4 regions of the Priestia sp. JV24 genome follow, and region 2 is predicted to be linked to each of the others. Evidence: riboswitches for the same ligand, from Rfam matches in the RefSeq annotation. Region 2 holds a riboswitch; each other region holds the start of a gene.

Region 1 (4,093 bases), on a different contig from region 2:
ACCGATTTCTTGCCACGGATAAATCGACATAATGACAAATAACGCTCCGACGTAGAAAATAAGAATACGCCAAAAGACAGAATCAATCGCTCTTGCTAGAGATTTTTCCGGATTTTTCACTTCTCCCGCGGTAACGCCGATCATTTCAATTCCTAAATACGCAAACATAACCATTTGCAGCGACAGCAAAATACCTTTGAATCCGTTCGGGAACAGTCCGCCGTTGTCCCACAAGTTTTTGATACCAGTCGCAACGCCGCCGTTGCCGATTCCAAACACAATCATTAATAATCCAACGGCAATCATTAATACAATCGCTAAAATTTTAATAAGTGCAAACCAAAATTCCAGTTCACCATATGCCTTAACAGCTAAGAAGTTAACCGTTGTCATGATGACAAGCGCCGATAACGCCCAAATCCAGTTTGGTACATCCGGATACCAATACCCCATATAAATACCAACGGCTGTAATTTCAGCCATACATGTTACAACCCATAAAAACCAGTAGTTCCAACCTGTTAAATAACCAGCAAGCGGCCCTAAGTAGTCGCGTGCGTACTTGCTGAATGAACCTGCAACAGGTTTTTGAATCGCCATTTCTCCAAGTGCTCTCATAATAAAAAACATAATCATTCCGCTAAATCCGTACGCCAATAATATTCCTGGCCCTGCTAATTTAATAGCAGATGCAGATCCAAGAAACAGTCCTACCCCTATGGCTGCTCCTAAGGACATCAGCGTCACATGTCTTTCTTCTAACCCGCGTTTCAATTCTTTCCCCTGAGTTTTCCCCTGCATAAACGTCTCCCCTTTTTCCAATCTGTCAAAACGAGATGAACACAGCCTTTTGTTAGCGCTTTCATATAAGTTTGTGCTAAAAGACAGCTAGGCTGTATATTTGTATTCTATCACCTTTCTCTCACTTTTCTTTTGTCGAAAAACAAAAAAATTATCTTATCATTTTGTTTAAACGCACAATTAGACATAGGCACTGCTTTTTTAATATGTATTTAGTATTGCACCTAAGTAATAGTATTTTAAAAAAATAGAAAAACGCCGACTCAACTCCGTCAGCGCATCGTTCATTTTATGCTTTTTTATAAAAACTAGCATTTATCTCGCGGGTTCAAAAGTTTTACAGCCAGGTTCTTCCGTTTCAGAAACATGGTGACTACTTTCAGGACTCACAACGTAAATGGACTCTGCACTGCATTTATTTCCGGATTTCCAATACATGCACTCATTCACTTCACATAATACACCTTGGGCCACTGTTATCCCTCCTTTGCTTGTCTTATCTATTTACTACCCGAAATATAACGATTCTAACATTTTCACGTAAAAAAACCGCTTGTTTCTCAAGCGGATCTTTTTATTGCGTGTGTTCAACATACTGTTTTTTAGCTAAATATAACTCACGGCTCAGCGTGATCCGCCGTTCTCTCAAGTGCCTTAATTTAGCCTGAAATTGTTCGTTAGTTGGCTCTTCTTGAATTAAGCGATACGTAAAAGAAATATCTTCATTTAACTGTTTAAAATCTTCCCATATCTCTTGAACTAGGGCGGATTGTTTTTCTTCAAATGAACGATTTTGCTGCGTTTTTAGCACGGCTAAAATTTCTTGCTGCCACGTTTCGTCGTTTATTTCTTTTGCTAATAAGTATAGATCTAAATAATCGTCAATGCATAAAGCCGTTTGTGTATTATTCAATGTCATCACCTTTTCTATACGAAATGTTTCTTCCTAAGAAGAGGATTTCATCATAGAAAAAGATTCCTCTTCTTATCTGTCAGAGCTAGGCTATGCTGGAATTAGCACCATTCAATAATTGTGGTTGCTGAGGCTTCAAAGGGCCAGTCCCTCCACCTCTCTAGATAAGAATATTTCGTTTTTAAATTATTTCTGACCATTCTAATATGTTTTATAGGTTACGTCAATAGATTTTCAATAAAAAGAAAAAAGAAGTAAAATATGGTATGCTTTCATAAAGGATGGTGAGCACATGAAACGATATATGTTATCTGCTTTTTTGGGAAGCTTGCTGCTGCTTCTCAGCATTGCCTTTTCATCTACTTTCCATATTGCAATTGTCAAAACAACTGGAAGCATCGGAGGGGTTATTTTAGCAGCGGCGGCTTTAATTATGAACGCGCTTGAAGACCCCCCCTCCTCAGACAATACAGGTGGAGGAGCCGTTGAAGTACTAGATAAAGGCGCTGTTTGGGCTACTTATTTACTTTTACTTTCATTACCGAACCTCATCGCATGTATAATATCTTATGTTTTATGGACTCGCTGACATTCACTAACGTTACGGACGTTTCACCACTTGGAAGCTCATTGATATTTGTTTATCTACAAATCCAAGTTCACGGTACACATGCTGTGCAAAATTCCCAGCATGAACGCTGAGTCTGATTTCACGGTATCCTTTGATAGACAATTCATCAATTGCTTTTTGCATTAACGGCTTGGCCAAACCTTGCCCGCGGTATTCGGGTACAACATATAATTCGTAGATAAAGCCAATTTCTTCTTTTGAAAAGAAGTCGGTAGAGGGGCCGATAAGAACCCAGCCTGCGAGTTTATTTTCTTGTCTTGAAACTAAATAATAACAGCCTTTTTCAAAGGTACTACCAATTAGTTCATTTACGCGTTCAGCTGACGGATGAAACTGCTTCATTGTTCCTTCAAACAGCGCATCAGCAGATTTCGTCCGAATTTCCTGTAATTCTTCTTCAGTAGCTTTTGCAATCATTATAGATCTCTCCTTTCGTGTTCGTTTTCCACATGCGAGGATAAATTCCTGCAAAAAAGTCTTCGCCTAAGCGAAGACTTTTATTTAAATTCAAAATGTTCTTGATGATTGCCTCGTTCGTCCGTCCAGTTAATCATAATGTCTAAACCTGCCGCTTTTCCAGGAACAGCAAAATTCGCATAGCGAAAGCGCTGACCGCTTTTGCTTAAGTTAGACCTTTCAATAGGAGAAAACAAGCTGTATTTCGCCTTATTTTTTCCTTCGTGCCGAAAAGCTTGGACCTGCACGCGCTCTACGTCTTTTCCAATGTTTTCAACGGTTAATCCATATGTATGATAGACATTATTTTTCCACTTTAGCTGATTATCTCCCGTCATGCTCGCTTTTGTCAGTTCAACCGACCATTGTTCAGATGATTTCTTCATCGGAAGCTTCTCAATCGAAAGAGCGTTGACATGAATGGCTGCAAAAGCAAGCCAAACAAAACAAAAAGTGCTGACTGTATAAAATAGTCTTTTCATAGATTTTGATCTCCTTAGAAATTTTAGTAGTAGCATTTCCTGTTCACTTAAAAATTATGATAAACGCTTTAACAAAAAAAGCCTCTCCATTTAGGAGAAGCTTCTTATTAATGCATAAGCAAATCTTTTTGTGTGTCTAATGAGTGTTTTGTATATAAATCTCTTTCAATCGCATATTTAGGACGCTGTTTCACTTCGTTAAAAATCTTGCCAATGTATTCTCCGACAAGACCCATTCCCATCAGCTGCAGGCCGCCTACAAGCCAAATTGATAAAATAAGAGACGTCCAGCCAATTTGCGTATGATCTAAATATTTTTGAATCAGCGCGTAAATACCAAACGCAATACTAAAGAGAAAAGAAGCTCCTCCAAGCAGCGTTAATAGGCGTATTGGCGCTACGCTAAAAGATGTAATTCCATCAAATGCAAAAGCAAGCATTTTCTTTAACGGATATTTTGATTCGCCCGCTGTCCGTTCTTTGCGGTCATATGTGACTTCCGTGGAGCGAAATCCTACTAATGGTACAAGGCCTCGCAAAAAGACGTTGCCTTCTTTATATTTCATAAGTTCACCAAGAGCACGTTTGCTCATGAGACGAAAATCGGCGTGATTTTGAACGAGCTGAATTCCTAGCTTATTCATAACACGGTAAAACCCTACTGCCGTGGTTCGTTTAAAAAATGTATCGGTTTCTCTGCTGTCTCGAACACCATATACGACTTCATACCCGAGCCAATATTTCTCTATAAAAGTACGAATAACACTGATATCATCTTGCAAATCTGCGTCAATGGAAATGACGCAGTCG
Region 2 (4,093 bases):
AATCATAGGCTGTATCCCATAGCTCAGGAAGCACAAGGATATCAGGGTTTTCTTTCAGGGCTTCCGTCATCTTTTGTTCGATATATTTTCGGTTTTTAGTTGGGTTTCCAAACGCAATATCAAGCTGCAAACACGTAATTTTTACACTCACTTTATCATCCGTCCTTTTTTTAGTAGTTGAAAAAAATGACTTTACAAGTTGAGTATTACAATATATTATTTGTGACTAGAATTTCAAGAATTTTTTGAGAAGGTGTGCGATGATGAAACAATTTGAGCAATCGGAACTATTAAAAAGTTTACCAAAACAATTTTTTGCATCACTTGTGGGCAAGGTAGGAAAAGTAATGGCCCAAGGGCACGACGTTATTAACTTAGGGCAGGGAAATCCTGATCAGCCTACTCCTTCACATATTGTAGAAACACTGCAAAAAGCAAGTGCTAATCCTATGCATCATAAATATTCTCCATTTCGGGGGCACCAGTTTTTAAAAGAGGCCGTTGCGACTTTTTATAAACGAGAATATGGCGTTGATGTGGATCCTGAAAAAGAAGTAGCTATTTTATTTGGCGGAAAGGGTGGACTTGTTGAAATCCCGCAGTGCTTGTTAAATCCTGGAGATACGGTGCTGGTTCCAGATCCTGGATATCCTGACTACTGGTCTGGAGTAGAGCTTGCAAAAGCCAAGATGGAAGTGATGCCTCTCACGGCTGAAAATCATTTTCTACCCGTATACGAAGAGATAAGTGAACGTGCTAAAGAACAGGCAAAGCTCATGTTTTTAAACTATCCGAATAATCCTACTGGTGCAGTGGCAACGGCAGAATTTTTTGAAGACACCGTGGCGTTTGCTGCCAAGCACGATATTTGTGTGGTACACGACTTTGCTTACGGAGCAATTGGGTTTGATGGTAAAAAGCCAATCAGTTTTTTACAGACTCCTGGTGCAAAAGAGACGGGAATTGAAATTTATACTCTTTCTAAAACGTATAACATGGCGGGATGGCGAGTTGGATTTGCTGTAGGAAATGAAAGTGTAGTAGAAGCTATTAATCTTCTTCAAGATCATATGTATGTCAGTCTCTTTGGGGCCGTTCAAGAGGCAGCAGCCGCAGCTCTGTTGGAATCTCAACAATGTGTGAATGATTTAGTTAAGCGCTATGAATCTAGACGCAATACCTTTATTCAAGGGCTTCGAGAAATTGGTTGGGATGTTACATCTCCAGCAGGCTCCTTTTTTGCATGGCTAAAAGTTCCTGAAGGATATACTTCCGAACAGTTTTCAGATTTACTCCTTGAAAAAGCCCACGTTGTGGTTGCTCCTGGTGTAGGCTTTGGAACATATGGTGAAGGCTATGTGCGCGTAGGATTGCTGACGGATGAAGAGCGCATGAGAGAAGCTGTATCTCGAATAAAAAAATTAAATTTATTTTAAAAACGCATTGACAATCCTTTTTGAGTTGGCTTAATATGTAAGAAGTTAACGAGATTAATAACCGATAAATCCTAGCGGTATTTTTTATTTAGTATATAATCTACGAATTCAATTTAAATAAATAGCAACTTTCTTATTAAGAGTAGGTGGAGGGACTAGCCCGATGAAGCCCGGCAACCGACTTAACGCATGTTAAGCACGGTGCTAATTCTTGCAGCAGCAGCTGAGAGATAAGAAGAGCAACGAAAGCCTCTTCTTAATCACAGAAGAGGTTTTTTTTATTAACGATATTAAACAGCAAGGGAGTTTTTAGCATAATGAGCGAAATCGTTGCAAGCTACTTACTACATGATAATAAAGGAAATTTTCATAAAAAAGCGGAAGGAATCGCTTTAGGACTAACCGTCGGCTCATGGACAGATCTGCCGCTTTTAGATCAGCAGCAGCTTCAAAAGCATAAAGGGCGCGTCGTGTCCGTAACTGAGCTTCAAGATTGCGAACGTGTAAACGGATATTTAGGCGGAGAAATTAAGCAGGCTATTGTCAAAATTGCTTATCCAACTGCCAACTTTTCAAGAGATTTACCGGCTATTTTAGTTACAGTTTTCGGAAAACTATCACTTGATGGAAAAGTGAAATTATTAGACTTGGATTTTCCTGATGAATTATTAGCTGAATTCCCAGGACCACGCTTTGGAATAGAAGGTATCCGAGAGAAACTAGGCGTTTATGACCGTCCGCTTGTGATGAGTATTTTTAAAGGCGTGATTGGAAGAGATATGACGTACTTAACAACTCAGCTGCGTGAGCAAGCGCTTGGCGGAGTGGATTTGGTTAAAGACGACGAGATTTTGTTTGATAGTGAACGAACACCTTTTGAAGCTCGCGTTACAGAAGGAAAAAAAGTACTGAATGAAGTATACGAAAAAACGGGACACCGCACGCTGTATGCTGTTAATTTAACGGGACGAACGTTTGAGTTAAAAGAAAAAGCGAGAAAAGCAGCTGAGCTAGGAGCCGATGCTCTTTTATTCAACGTATTTGCTTACGGGTTAGACGTACTGCAGGCACTTCGAGAAGATGATGAAATTAACTTGCCGATTATGGCACACCCAGCTGTTAGCGGAGCGCTTACGCCGTCAGAGTTTTACGGTTTTTCAAATTCATTGCTGCTTGGAAAGCTATTGCGTTTAGCCGGAGCAGATTTCTCACTGTTTCCATCACCATACGGAAGCGTAGCGCTTTCTCTTGAAGATACGACAGGCATTGCCTACGAATTAACGCGTCCTGTATACAAATATAAGCAGTCTTTCCCGGTTCCTTCAGCAGGAATTCATCCTGGAATGGTACCGCAGCTTGTGAAGGACTTTGGAATCGACAGCATTATTAATGCAGGAGGCGGAGTTCACGGTCATCCAGACGGAGCTATCGGAGGAGGAAAAGCATTCCGTGCGGCGATAGATGCAGTACTCTCTCATCAAACACTAGCCGAAAAAGCTGAAGAATCAAAAGAGTTGCAAAAAGCTTTGCAACTATGGGGAACAGTAGAGGTGAAAGCATGACATCGTTAAAAATCTTTTGTGACTTTGATGGAACAATTACAAATAGCGATAACATTATTGCTATTATGAAACAATTTGCTCCTCCGGAGTGGGAAAGTATTAAAGACGACGTGTTGGCACAGCGCGTCTCCATTCAAGAAGGAGTTGGGCAAATGTTTGCCTTGCTCCCCGTGGAATTAAAAGAAGATATTATTTCTTATATTTTAGAGACATCTGCTATTCGAGATGGATTTGATGATTTTATTGCCTATACAAAAGAGCACCATATTCCGCTTTATATTGTAAGCGGAGGAATTGACTTTTTTGTAAAACCACTTTTGGGAAATCGAGTTGCAGAGGAAATGCTCTACTGCAACGGATCTGATTTTTCCGGTGAGCATATTTCCATTACGTGGCCTCATACATGTGATAAACAGTGTACAAATGACTGCGGCTGCTGTAAGCCAACGATTATTCGCCATCTTGCAGATGAAAGAGATCATACGGTTGTTATTGGCGATTCAATTACGGATTTGCAGGCTGCCAAATTAGCTGATACGGTCATTGCACGTGACTTTTTAATTGAAAAATGTGAAGAGCTATCTCTACCGTATCGTCCTTTTTCTACTTTTTATGATGTAATTCATCATTTACAAGAATTAACAGAAGAGGTGAAAGCATGAGTATCATGGCTCAGCAAAGGTTGCATGAGCTTGCGGATATAAAAGATGAGTTGGCAGAGCGCGATTGGTTCTTCGGTACAAGCGGAAACTTAGCGATTAAAGTGGACCAAAATCCGACAACTTTCTTTGTATCAGCAAGTGGAAAAGACAAAAGAAAACGTACAAATGAAGATTTTTTATTAGTTGATCAATATGGAAAGCCTGCAGAAGACACGCATTTAAAGCCTTCTGCTGAAACGCTTTTACACGTTAAGATTTACGATTTAACGAATGCTGGGTGCAGTCTTCATGTACATACAATCGACAACAACGTGATCTCCGAACTGTACGGAGATGAAGGCGTTATTTCATTCAAGGGTCAAGAAATTATTAAGGCGCTAGGGATTTGGGAAGAAGATGCGGAAATTACTGTTCCGATTATTCCGAATTACGC
Region 3 (4,093 bases), on a different contig from region 2:
AGAGCCTGTTCTGGCGTTTCGACTACAACTTGGGCTTTGTTTGACAGTTCTTTAAGCGGGTGATGCAGTTTTTCAGGGCGAACCAAAATTAGCGGTTTATCTAATGCAATGGCTGTCGCCGCATCCATTGCGCTGTTCCACTGCTTGTATTTTTCGCCAAATAAAGCAATAACCACATCAGATTTTTTAAGGAGCACCTGCGTGCGTAAATTATTAATTTGAGAAGCAGCTTCATCTTTTAAGACAGCGTTAGGCTGTTTTCCTAAAATTTCTTCTCCAATGTTGTCGGAGCGGTCATGGTCTGTCATGGGACCGACAAAGGTAAGGGGAAGGTTTAATTGTTCTGCTTGGTTTTTAATTTCGTCTCGCCAGTTATCGTGAATTTGCCCAGCAAGGTATACGGTTAAGTTCATTATGTAGAAGTCCTCCTCTAACTAAAGTTTGTTTTATTTTATCAAATGTAAGCGGATAATACGAATGATTTGAATGGGCTACTTTTCCAAAAATAAGGTTATAGTAGACAAATAGTTAAAAAAGAGAAACAATAGAAGGCGTATTGCTAATTAAAGAAAGGATGTACATGATGACAGAAACAGTGCTACAAGTAGATCATGTCAGTAAAGTAATTGGGAAGAAAACCATTTTGCATGATGTATCCTTATCGGTTGAGCGCGGTGAGATTTTCGGATTGCTTGGTCCAAACGGCTCTGGAAAAACAACGTTAATTCGTACCGTCGTAGGACTCATCAAAGAAACAGAGGGAACAATTATCGTCAATGGATTTCCTTTAAAAGAACAGTTTACATCAGCTATGAAATCAATTGGAGCGATTATTGAAAACCCTGAGTTTTATGATTATCTGACGGGCTATCAAAATTTAAAACACTTTGCGAATATGCATGAAGGGATCACATCAGAACGCTTGGATGAAGTGATTGCTTTAGTAAAGCTTGAAAACAGCATTCATGCAAAAGTGAAGACGTATTCTCTTGGGATGAGACAACGTTTAGGAGTAGCTCAAGCCATTTTACATAAGCCTGCATTGCTTTTACTAGACGAACCAACAAATGGTCTAGACCCAGCGGGAATGAGAGAATTTCGTACATATTTACAAACGCTTTGCAGGGAAGAAGGAATTTCAATCTTAATCGCGAGCCACTTATTAAAAGAGGTAGAAGCATTATGTGACCGCGTTGGCATTATTCAAGACGGTGAGTTAAAAGCCATTCAAGATCTATCTCCAAATCGTCAAGACCAAGGAATGTACGTAGAATTTGAGTTGTCTGACGCGCAAAAAGCAGCGGATCTTTTATCACAAGAATTTGAAGTAACGATGAGATCACATATTATCGACGTGGCGATTGTAAAAGAACAAATTCCAGCTGTAAATAGAAAATTAGTGGACAGCGATATTTTAGTCTACCGAATCACTCCTGTGTATGAGACGCTTGAAGATTCGTTTATGTCCGTTACGGAAGGAGAGCACCATGCTTAAGCTAATTCAAAATGAACATATGAAATGGTTTCACAAAAGAAGCACAAAAGTCACGTTTATTACCATCGGTATTTTAACTCTTTGTATGGCTCTATTAATGAAAAAAGTAGCAAACAGTGCAGGAACAGAAGACAACATTTTGAACTTCCTGTCATTTAGTTCAGGTATGCTGATTCTCGTTCAATTTTTCGCTCTTGCTGTTGGAGGGTCAATGGTTGCAAAAGAGTTTGAGGCAGGTACCATTAAGCTTCTTTTAATTCGCCCTGCTAGACGTTCAACGATTTTAGCATCCAAGTACCTAACCCTCATTTTAATTAGCTTGTATTATTTACTGAGCTATTTGCTGTTTTCGTTTGTATGGGGAGCCTTGTTCTTTGGATTTACCAGTCTAGAAGGAGATGCGCAGCTGCTTAAAAATATTACGCTTACGTATGACAGTGCGTATATGGAAACGTTTATGATGATGACGTTCGCATTTATGCTGTCGTCTTTATTCAGAAACAGCGCGCTTGCTTCAAGTCTGGCTATAGTTGTAAGTATCGGGGCGAAAGCTGTGACAGGACTAGTATCAGAGTTTGGTTTATGGTGGGGGAAATTTTTACTGTTCGCCAACACGAACTTTGTGCAGTATATGGACGGGATGAAGACGATGTTTGACGGCATGACAATTCCATTTTCCATTTTCATCTTGGTGGCGCATTTTGTCTTCTTTATGGGCGTGGCATGGGCAGCGTTTTTGAAACGAGACGTAGCTAATTGATGTGAGAATTTTCGCACTATATATTTTTCTAAAATAGCATTTGACAATTAAATAAAAAGAGCTTACAGTAGTAAAAGACTATTTTTAAAACAACTATAAACTTCTTATCAAGAGAGACGGAGGGACTGGCCCTATGATGTCTCGGCAACTGGCTGTACGCAGTGCGGTGCCAAATCCAGCAGACGATGTTTCGTTTGGAAGATGAGAAGGGTAATCTTATGATACAAATAAGAGACCTCTTCTTATCAATAAGAAGAGGTCTTTTTTTATTACGTAAACAAGAGGTGTTAAGAATGGAACAACAAAAAGGAAACGGTTGGGCGCTGTTACCGCTGGGCGTCTTTTTAGTCCTGTTTGTCGGATCAGGAATTATAACGGGAGATTTTTATAAGCTGCCTGTATTAGTAGCCATTATCATTGCAGCCATTGTGGCGCTGGCTATGAACCGCAAAGATTCACTTAATGTAAAAGTGGAACGTTTTGCTAAAGGAGCAGGACATCCTGATATCATTATTATGGTGCTTATTTTTATTTTAGCAGGTGCTTTTTCTCAAGTGGCTAAAGGCATGGGAGCTGTTGATTCAACGGTAAACTTAGCTCTGTCTGTGCTTCCGCAAAGCTTAGTGGTAGTCGGAATCTTTGTTATTGGCGCATTCATTTCAATTTCGATGGGAACGTCAATGGGAACAATCGCAGCGCTAGGGCCTATCGCTGTAGGGATCAGTGAGCAAGCGCATGTATCCATTACATTGGCAATTGCTGCCGTTGTTGGTGGTGCAATGTTTGGAGATAATTTATCCGTAATCTCTGATACGACTATTGCAGCAGTTCGTACGCAAAAAACAAATATGTCAGATAAATTAAAAGTGAACTTTTTTATTGTACTTCCTGCAGCGATTGTTACGGTAATTTTATTGCTTGTAATGACGCTAGGCAACACGTCATCAGTAGAAATTAAAGACTTCAGCTGGTTTAAAATCTTACCTTATGTGGGCGTCTTAGTCGCTGCGATATTTGGTGCAAACGTATTAAGTATTTTAACCGGAGGAATTGTATTGGCCGGCGTGATCGGATTAGCTGACGGAAGCTACACGCTTTCTTCTCTTGCTAAAACTGTGACAGAAGGTATTGGCGGAATGTCAGAGTTAATTATTTTATCTCTGCTAATCGGCGGAATGGTTGAGCTTATTCGCTATAATGGCGGTATTCAGTTCTTATTGAACTTATTAACACGACGTATCCAAACGAAAAAAGGCGGAGAATTCAGCATCGCTGGACTGGTAAGTTTAACAAATTTAGCAACGGCTAATAACACGATTTCAATTATTACGGCAGGTCCGTTAGCAAAAGAAATCTCTGATAAGTATTCAATTGATAATCGTAAATCAGCCAGTCTGCTTGACTTGTTTTCATGCAGCGTTCAAGGGCTTATCCCTTACGGCGCACAAATGCTTCTCGCAGCAGGATTTGCTAAAGTTTCACCGATTGAGATTATTCCATTTACATTCTACCCAATGTTAACAGCGGTTTGCGGGATCATTGCAATTGTAATTGGATTTCCTCGTTTAAATAAAAAGTCAAAGTCATCTAAAGAAGCTGCGTAATATCAAACCCTTAAAAAGAATGTTCTTTTTAAGGGTTTTTTACTGTTTTAAAAAATCAGTCGGCTTTTCATCATCTAACTCCTTCCAAAGCGTCTCGTTCTGCTTAAGTGCATAAGCCGCTCCTCCAATTTCAATTCCGCATAATAAAATGAATAATAAAATACCCATGAAATGACCTCCTTACGTAAATGAGTAAAAACACGATGGTAACGGGTTTAGCTTCTTGCTGTTTCA
Region 4 (4,093 bases), on a different contig from region 2:
CATATAAATAAGTAAGCTTGTTTACTTTTAACTAAATTTATTTATTAATAGGGGGATTAACTAGTTGATGAATTTGACGCTTCATGAACGTTCTGAAAAGATATTAAAGCAAAGAATTAAACAATTAAATCCGAGAGATCCATTTAACTTTGTTTTTATGGGAGACAGCAGAGGTGACGGACCAAACGATAATTGTTTCACGATGAGCGGTGAATTTGAGCTTGTATTAAAAAAGGCGGTGGAATTGAACCCGCTGTTTATTATTCATGGGGGAGACACCGTCTATACAGGGAAAAAAGAGTATTTGGAGCACTTTGTTAAGGTTGTTGAAAAAATCGCACCAAACATTCCTATGTTTGTATGCGTAGGGAATCATGATGAACTGTACCTTGATGAAAGCAATCTCGAAAACTTCAGAGCCACTATCGGAAAAGTACACTGGGTTATCGATATTCCTGTCTTCAACTTCCGGTGCATCGCACTAAATAATGTCATCAGTCCCAAGAATAAAATATATGGATTTACAGATAGAGAGCTGAATTATTTAGAGCAGCAGCTAGAGGATGCTCCTCGTAATACCGTTGTAGCCATGCATGCGCAGCCAAATATTGGCCGGTGGTCAAATCTTGAAGGGTTTCCTGTAACGACTCCTCAAAGTCAAGAATTTTTTGATTTAATTCAAGAACACCGCGTAAAAAAAGTGTTAGTCAGCCACGTGCATGCGTATGACGAGCAGTTTATTAGAAAAAACAGAAACGGGTCGTTTACGCTTGGAAGAGGCACTGATTTTGTATTGTCAGGAGGCGCCGGTGCTCCCCTTGATTTTGAGCCGCCTTTAATTTTAAATAATTATAATTTTACAGAGTTTTTTGTAAGCAGGTACGACATTTTAGGTCCTCTTCTTTGGAAGGATTTTGGACGACCTCGAAGAAATTGTTTGTAAAAACAAGAAAGTAGAAAGCTAGGTTCAAAAAAAGAGGCTGGGACAAAAGGGTTTTAGACGAAATGAAAAACGAACCATTGATCAAGATGTTTGATTAGTGGTTCGTTTTTTTTGTTAGGGTAAACGTAGGTTTCATGTGTATAGATCTTTCTAGCAGGTGATTGGAGGACAAGACGAAGACTCCTGCGGGAAGCGAAGTCTTGTACGGAAATCAACTGCGGTGTCACAAGCGATTCAGCTCATGTATCCCATTTGCCTTTAGATTGAATTCATTTCGTTATGTCTCAACCTCTTTTGGGAAAATGTGCATAACTCTTAACGAAACCTTGTAGCAGAAGGTTCAGTCAAACGTTATAATAGATAATGAATGATGATATATTCTCTATATTTGTCATATATTTGTATTACATATGTAATTAAAGAAAAACATTCACTTGATATACTGTTTAATGACTTAACTTTATCTTAAAATTCACAGTGAACTGCCTGTTTATAGAGGCTTAGAATATACACAGCAAATGGAGGAGCAATCATGGCAAACGAAAAGATGCAAGAAGGACTTAATCGTTTTATCAAGGAAGATTTAAATGACCTTTTAGGTAGACTGTTCCCCTTAATGGACCGGGAGTGTGCCGAAGAAAAAAGAAAGCTTATTGAAACAGCAGTAGAGTACATTTATTCGTCAGGATATCACCAAGGAGCAAAAGACTTGATCGAAACACATCGAAAAGACGATTACAAATTGTTAAGACAAAAATTAGCGTCAGCACCTCCTGAAAACTAATTTTTTTGCAATTTCTTTTGACAGCATAAATCTAAGGTGTTAAGATGGCTCTACATTCAAAATATTATAAACAATTAAAACTCTTATTGAGAGAGGCGGAGGGACTGGCCCTGTGAAGCCCGGCAACCATTTAACATTCTTGTTAAAAAGGTGCTACATCCTGCAAAGCGTACAGCTTTGAAAAATAAGAGAGGATTTCATAGATACTATGCCTCTCTATTCATGATAGAGAGGCTTTTTATTTTATGTGAAGGTGTTTTGAATGAACAATTTTATAAAAATGCATCAGGTGCTGTGTAACGAATGTACGCAGCTTAAAAGGGAAGATCGGTGAAAAGCCGGCGCGGTCCCGCCACTGTAATGGGGAGCAACTTATTAACCACTGTTTCATGTTGAAATGGGAAGGGATAAGAAGCGATGAACCTAAGTCAGGAGACCTGCCTGTTGTATGCACTTAAGCTCTACGGGATATAGAGAGGAGTGAGGAATACGTGTTGAGAAAAACAGACTATCTCAACTTTAGTTAAGTATGCGTATCATCTCTCTTTTCATTTCGAAAAGAGAGATTTTTTAGTTTATCGATAAAAAAATATACAGGGAGTGGAAAAAATGAGCAGTGTAAAAAGTTCAAATGTAGGTTATCCAAGAATTGGTGAAAAACGAGAATGGAAAAAAGCGCTTGAGCAGTTTTGGGCAGGAAAACTAGAGAAAGATATCTTTCTACAGGAAATTGAAGCTCTTCGTCTTGGGCATCTAAAAAAACAGCGTGACGCAGGAATTGAACTGATTCCAGTCGGCGATTTTAGCTTATACGATCACGTGTTAGATACAGCCGCTATGTTTGGTTTGGTGCCAAAGCGCTTTGAATATGACGGAGGACCGGTATCGCTTGAAACGTATTTTGACATCGCGCGAGGAACAAAAGGTGCGGTAGCTTCTACGATGACAAAATGGTTTAACACAAATTATCACTACATCGTACCCGAGCTTGAGGAATGTACGCCGGCACTTGTAGAAAATCGACCGCTTCAATTTTACAAAGAAGCAAAAGAAAAGCTGAATATCAAAGGTAAACCCGTTATTTTAGGTCCAGTAACATTTGTGAAGCTGTCAAAAGGATATAAAGAAAGTGAGTTTGAAAAAGTAGTTGAACAATTTGTTCCGCTTTATGCAACTATTTTAGCGGAGCTGCAGGCAGAAGGCGTCGAGTGGGTGCAGATAGATGAGCCGGTTTTAGCTACAACGCTATCAAAAGAAGAAATCGCGCTGTACAGAGAAGTCTATCAAACTTTGAAGGAAGCGGCACCGAATGTAAAAGTCATTTTGCAAACGTATTTTGACAGCGTTAATCACTATAAAGAAGTAGTTGCTCTTCCTGTTCATGGTATTGGCTTAGATTTTGTACATGACCGAGGCGAAAATCTCACGGCGCTTAATAAATATGGTTTTCCAACTGATAAAGTGCTGGCAGCAGGAGTGATTGACGGACGAAACATTTGGCGTGAAAATTTGGATGAACAACTTTTAACGCTTAGTGAAATTGAAGAAGCCGTATCAAAAGACCGTTTGATTCTGCAGCCTTCATCAAGTCTATTACATGTTCCTGTCACGGTAAAAAATGAAGAGACGATTGATCCAGTATTGAAAAATGCGCTCTCTTTTGCAGATGAAAAGCTGAAGGAAATCACGCTGTTAACGAAAGCGGTACAGCAAGGAAAAGAAGCAATAGAAAAAGAAATAAGTGTAAGCAAACAAGCGATTCAAGCATTAAATGGATCATCTTTTCGAAATCATCAAGACGTGCAAAAAGAGCTGAAGCAGCTGCACAGTTATAAAGCAGAGCGCCAAGCGCCGTTTGACGTACGTCAACGCGTTCAGCAAGAAGCGTTTCAGCTGCCGCTTCTTCCAACGACAACGATTGGAAGCTTTCCGCAAACAAAAGAAGTGCGAAAAGAGCGTCTAAAATGGCGTAAAGGAGAACTAACAGACGAAGCATATGAAGCGTACATTAACGAGGAAATCAAAAAATGGATTGAAATTCAAGAAAATATCGGCTTAGATGTACTTGTGCACGGAGAGTTTGAGCGTACGGACATGGTTGAGTACTTCGGTGAAAAATTAGGAGGCTTTCAGTTTACGAAGTTTGGCTGGGTGCAATCTTACGGTTCTCGCTGCGTGAAACCGCCGCTTATTTACGGAGATGTCTCGTACGAACAGGCGATGACAATAAAAGAAACGATCTACGCACAGTCTCTAACAAATAAGCCGGTTAAAGGAATGCTGACGGGTCCGATTACAATTTTAAACTGGTCGTTTGTGCGTGATGATATCCCGCGCTACGACGTGGCAAATCAAATTGCGCTTGC

The links. Region 2 has a riboswitch for S-adenosylmethionine ahead of mtnW (2,3-diketo-5-methylthiopentyl-1-phosphate enolase). Riboswitches for the same ligand answer to the same signal wherever they lie in the genome.
Region 1: another riboswitch for S-adenosylmethionine. It lies ahead of OK414_RS20755 (hypothetical protein); the one in region 2 lies ahead of mtnW (2,3-diketo-5-methylthiopentyl-1-phosphate enolase).
Region 3: another riboswitch for S-adenosylmethionine. It lies ahead of OK414_RS11365 (Na+/H+ antiporter NhaC family protein); the one in region 2 lies ahead of mtnW (2,3-diketo-5-methylthiopentyl-1-phosphate enolase).
Region 4: another riboswitch for S-adenosylmethionine. It lies ahead of metE (5-methyltetrahydropteroyltriglutamate--homocysteine S-methyltransferase); the one in region 2 lies ahead of mtnW (2,3-diketo-5-methylthiopentyl-1-phosphate enolase).

The regions. Positions count from the first base shown of each region.
Region 1 covers NZ_JAPCIN010000022.1:290,658-294,750, forward strand. Annotated here, with positions in the region: gene alaP (alanine permease AlaP) at 1-801, opposite strand, end outside; gene OK414_RS20750 (DUF1540 domain-containing protein) at 1,117-1,275, opposite strand; gene OK414_RS20755 (hypothetical protein) at 1,376-1,714, opposite strand; SAM riboswitch class I at 1,784-1,885, opposite strand; gene OK414_RS20760 (hypothetical protein) at 2,007-2,303, shown strand; gene OK414_RS20765 (GNAT family N-acetyltransferase) at 2,316-2,762, opposite strand; gene OK414_RS20770 (hypothetical protein) at 2,843-3,283, opposite strand; gene OK414_RS20775 (glycosyltransferase family 2 protein) at 3,391-4,093, opposite strand, start outside.
Region 2 covers NZ_JAPCIN010000012.1:87,170-91,262, forward strand. Annotated here, with positions in the region: gene OK414_RS06120 (carbon-nitrogen family hydrolase) at 1-151, opposite strand, end outside; gene OK414_RS06125 (pyridoxal phosphate-dependent aminotransferase) at 264-1,436, shown strand; SAM riboswitch class I at 1,567-1,673, shown strand; gene mtnW (2,3-diketo-5-methylthiopentyl-1-phosphate enolase) at 1,754-2,998, shown strand; gene OK414_RS06135 (2-hydroxy-3-keto-5-methylthiopentenyl-1-phosphate phosphatase) at 2,995-3,660, shown strand; gene OK414_RS06140 (methylthioribulose 1-phosphate dehydratase) at 3,657-4,093, shown strand, end outside.
Region 3 covers NZ_JAPCIN010000015.1:393,915-398,007, forward strand. Annotated here, with positions in the region: gene OK414_RS11350 (YtoQ family protein) at 1-413, opposite strand, end outside; gene OK414_RS11355 (ABC transporter ATP-binding protein) at 584-1,495, shown strand; gene OK414_RS11360 (ABC transporter permease) at 1,488-2,255, shown strand; SAM riboswitch class I at 2,357-2,463, shown strand; gene OK414_RS11365 (Na+/H+ antiporter NhaC family protein) at 2,549-3,859, shown strand; gene OK414_RS11370 (hypothetical protein) at 3,899-4,027, opposite strand.
Region 4 covers NZ_JAPCIN010000020.1:648,555-652,647, reverse strand. Annotated here, with positions in the region: gene OK414_RS18710 (metallophosphoesterase family protein) at 68-943, shown strand; gene OK414_RS18705 (hypothetical protein) at 1,476-1,727, shown strand; SAM riboswitch class I at 1,808-1,918, shown strand; cobalamin riboswitch at 1,998-2,187, shown strand; gene metE (5-methyltetrahydropteroyltriglutamate--homocysteine S-methyltransferase) at 2,337-4,093, shown strand, end outside.